Regions from separate parts of the Ochrobactrum sp. PL_is501 genome, predicted to be linked through region 1. Evidence: predicted binding sites of a transcription regulator. Region 1 holds the regulator's gene; the other holds the start of a gene.

Region 1 (2,204 bases):
TCGTGGCTTTCGTCAGTGAGCCTTTTCCCGACATCGTGGTATCGGAAGATGCCAAACTGGTGGGGGTCCGACTGGCTGATGGGAGGCTGGCAATCAATCGAAGTCGCCCCTCGCAATTTACAGCCGACAATTGGAAAACTGCCTATCTGGTCGATGAGTTTATCGCGCCGGCGACAGGCAAGAATAACGAAGGAACCGATGGAAATCGGTTCGAGTGCGAAGATGGTTTATGCACGATCAGCTTGCGCGATGGACGCATACTTGCCTATACGGCAGACACTGCAATGCGAGAGATAGCCTGCAATATTGGCGATGTGGTTATTCTCGCTATTCCCGGTAAAGAAGCTTCGTGCCGTCGTTCAACTATCCTGATTATCAGTAAACGTGATTTGGCGTTAAAGGGAGCTGTGGAGATAAGACTCGGAAAAGCATCAGAACAAAACGGAGTTTCCCAGGCTTTACTCGTAGTTTCTCCCGAAACAACAAGAGCCGAGGTGGGGCAACCGATATCTACTCTGCAACAGGACAACCGGATAAGGTTTGCAGTCGACACGCCGAGCCGTCCTTGGCATCTACATCGCATCCATTCACGCCCGGCTCGCGGTTTGGCTGAACGCGAATACAAACCAAAATCCCAGCCTGCCAGAAATTCAAGGAGCTGTTCAGCAGACGTCGACGATGACGAAAATCGCTGCGAATGACCCTTAAGCGCTGTCAGCTAAAAACGACCGATCAATCTGCTCGAACTTTTTGCTTTATGCATTTTGCGCCAACACTTTAATAGCGGCGGATCAAGCCAACGAGCTTGCCTTGAACCCTTACACGGTCGGGGCCGAAGATTCGGGTCTCATAGGCGGGATTGGCTGCTTCCAGCGCGATGGATGCTCCTTTGCGACGAAAGCGTTTCAAAGTCGCTTCTTCGTCATCGACAAGCGCTACAACGATTTCACCGGGATTTGCGGAATCGCCACGTTTGATAATGACTGTATCTCCGTCAAAAATTCCAGCATCGATCATTGAATCCCCTTTGACCTCGAGAGCGTAATGCTCGCCTGCACCAATCATTTCCGGCGGAAGGCTGAGGGAATGGGTTTGATTCTGGATCGCGGAAATCGGTACACCGGCAGCAATTCGTCCCATGACCGGCACGGAAACTGGTGCAGATGTATCGTCATTGGTAGCCGCAGGGGCGGGGCGCGATGATGGAGGGGCTGGTGGTGCTTTGCCCAGGCTACCTTCGATAACGCTGGGAGCAAACTTCCTTTGCGCATTGAGCCCCGGAGCGATGGAATCTGGCAGACGCAAGACCTCGAGCGCACGTGCCCGGTTCGGCAGGCGGCGGATAAAACCACGCTCCTCCAAAGCGGTAATCAGACGATGGATACCCGATTTCGATGCCAGATCGAGCGCTTCCTTCATTTCATCGAAAGATGGGGGAATCCCCGTCTCTTTCAGACGTTCGTGAATGAACAGCAGAAGCTCGTGCTGTTTGCGGGTTAACATGCGCGATACCCTCCCGGCCAAGAATCGAGAAAAACAAAACCAGAACGAACACTATATGTTCCAGTCTTGTTCTGCAATGGTTTTAAAATCCTTAACATTTGCGTCGAGAATGGATGGAAGGCCGGTATCCGATCCGGTCGCGGCGTTCCTTAAGTGGCGTCCAAAAAATAATGTATATTTTATAATTAGTTATATGTTTTTTCTCGTGTAATTTGAAAATGGGAGCGCACGACCGCTCTATAACATAAGAACACGACAATCATCACCGATCGCGGCGGTAGGTGCGTTCTCGTCCCTGATGATTAGGGCATCCGAGCCGACGAGGGCCGAAAGCATGGACGAATCCTGAACTGGAAACGGCTTTGCGATCAGCGTTCCATTCGGAGATGATTCGATTATTGCCCGAATATAATCGCGGCGATGATCGTTAGCGGGCAGGGTAACGCCCAGCTTGGCCGGACGGATGTCGGCGTCAAGACTGGTTCCAGCGAGTTTGGCAACAAGGGGACGAAGAAATACGAGGCCACAGACCAGGCTTGAGACGGGATTACCCGGCAACCCTATGACGTGCACAATTTTATCTTTCACACTGATGCGGCCATACATCAGGGGTTTGCCCGGCCTCATGGCTATTTTCCAGAAGTCGAGACCGACTCCCAGTTTTTGAAGCGCGCCGTGCACAAAATCCCGGTCACCGACGG
Region 2 (2,204 bases), on a different contig from region 1:
AGTGCGTCCCTCGCAGCCAACATGGCACTTCCCGTGGATAAGATATCATCTACGAGAACAACGTTGCGGCCCTTCACTGCAACATCAACTTGGTATCGCTCGTGCAGGAACTTTCTAGATCTACCTCCGCCTTCATGTGCAGGTTGAAGCGCTTCCGACCAACGCAAGGCATCTGCTATCGACCCTTCGTATTGTTTCCCACGTAGTGCTTCCTGAACCATTGTCAGAGTGCGATAACCATCTGCGCCTACAACACCGTCTTTTGACGGAATAGGAACTATAAGAACGTCTTCGTCTGCTTTTTCAGTCCGTAGTGTGTGTACAATGAAATCCCCAAACCACTCTCGGACTAAATGAAAATTGTCCTTGTTTATCTTAACATTGCCATGCGGCTTATGGGCAAAAAAAGAACGCCTGAATGCGCCGACTTTGACGGCCCAAACATAAAAATAAGCATCCCAGTATGGCTCTGTTCTTCTTTTTGACTCGTGTGCCAGATCGGAATAGTACCCACAAATAAAGTGGATTTTCATTTTACAGCACCCGCGAAAGAACGTCCTGTACTTTAGTAACTACTACGGTCTTGTGATAATCTAAAAACCGCGCCGGCCAAGTTAGTTTTTCATTCTCAACGACTGACCTAAGCAAAAACAGCCATCTGCCTAAGCGAACGCATTCTGATGCTTGGTGTAGAGTTCCCGATGTGTCTGAGGCCTCAACAATAACGCTCCCATCGGAAATAGCTGCCATAAGCCGGTTCCTTTTGGGAAAATCCGAGGGATAAGTTCTTTGACCGAAATGGAACTGCGAAATCAAAAGATGTTCATTATAAATTTCCTCTTGGAGCGAAGCGTTCTCAACAGGGTATGCTTTGTCTATTGATGTTCCTATTACAGCTATGGTCTTTCCACCGGCGGCAATAGCCGCCATGTGTGCAGCGGCATCAACACCTTTGGCTAATCCGCTTACTACGACAACACCAGCAAGCGCCAATTCCCTAGAAATACGGCTAGCGCGCGCGCTCCCTTCTGCAGAAACATCCCGTGCGCCGATCACGGAAACGCACGGCGATTTCAAAATGGCAATATCTCCGGAGTAGAAAATAATAGGATCGCTTTCCTCCGGCTTCCGGAAAAGCCCCTCACTTTCTTTCGGGATCGAACGACCTGCAATGTCCAGCAAGGATCCTAATGGCAGTTCATGAAAGATACTCGGGCGTGCATAAGTTGTACGCCTCCTCGTATTGTTCTCGCTCAGAACTTGTCTATCGACACTCGTCTTGGCCAATGTCATCTCTTGTAGCACTTTCGCCCCCGGAAACAGAAATGCTCTATATGCAGGGTATAGCGATTCGAGCAAATCGAGAACAGCGCGGTAAATCTCTTGTCAATGGTACAGTGATTTGTCATTAGATTCATCCCCAAAAGAGGGAACCGAATGAAAGCACTCGTGATCGCCAGTCTCGCCCTGTTCGTTCTTTCCGGTTGCGTTAGCAATCGGGCGCCGGACCATGAATACAAAGAAGTTCGCTGCAAGCAGTTGCTTAGTCGGACGGAATATCCGGCCATTCGGGAAATCGAGCGCGTACAAGCCAGAACAGAAGCGGCGCAGTTGGGTTGTTATCAGAAGACCTAAACGAGCTTTTGCGGCCTGTCGTTTTTTTTTCGATAGAGCCTTTCATCTGCCAGAGCCAAGGCTTCCTCGAAAGTCTGCCTTGGCTTGCAAGTTGTAAGGCCCACCGAAACAGATAACGGCAATTCTTTGTCCGGCCTTTTCTCGTTCAAAAGGCCGGACGCTCTTGAACTGATATCTGCGACCGCAGAATCGATGTTACATATTCCTGCTTTCGGTACGAACGCGCAGAACTCATCACCGCCGATGCGCGCAATCAGGCTGTCGTTCGACAAGCAATCTTCCAACGCCTGTGCAACTGAAATTACGGCATCATCTCCTGTTGGATGCCCGTATTGATCGTTGATCCGCTTTAAATAATCGATATCAGCAATCAAAAACCATCCGCGAACACCTGCCTTGTTGGCTGCATTAAACTGCTGGATAAAACTTCTCCGGTTGAGCAGGCCAGTTAGCGGGTCAATACTGGCTACTCGCGCCAGTTCATTCGCTCTCTTCACCGCAACGCGGTAAGACTGTTCCAGTTTTTCCAATCGTGAAAACCAGAAAACGCCCAACGGTATCGCGATAAG

What was found. Region 1 encodes LexA, which represses DNA repair genes until DNA is damaged. Its sites were predicted from a motif close to TGTTCNNNNTGTGTTCNG; they were not measured.
Region 2: the regulator LexA is predicted to act here: its motif matches at 1,352-1,369, upstream of AC0TOF_RS02015 (DNA-processing protein DprA).

What each region holds. Positions count from the first base shown of each region.
Region 1 covers NZ_JBVPGR010000037.1:78,112-80,315, forward strand. The annotation lists gene AC0TOF_RS16315 (ComEC/Rec2 family competence protein) at 1-701, shown strand, start outside; gene lexA (transcriptional repressor LexA) at 778-1,503, opposite strand; gene AC0TOF_RS16325 (molybdopterin molybdotransferase MoeA) at 1,741-2,204, opposite strand, start outside.
Region 2 covers NZ_JBVPGR010000022.1:20,535-22,738, reverse strand. The annotation lists gene AC0TOF_RS02020 (phosphoribosyltransferase) at 1-533, opposite strand, end outside; gene AC0TOF_RS02015 (DNA-processing protein DprA) at 535-1,287, opposite strand; gene AC0TOF_RS02010 (hypothetical protein) at 1,438-1,635, shown strand; gene AC0TOF_RS02005 (GGDEF domain-containing protein) at 1,632-2,204, opposite strand, start outside.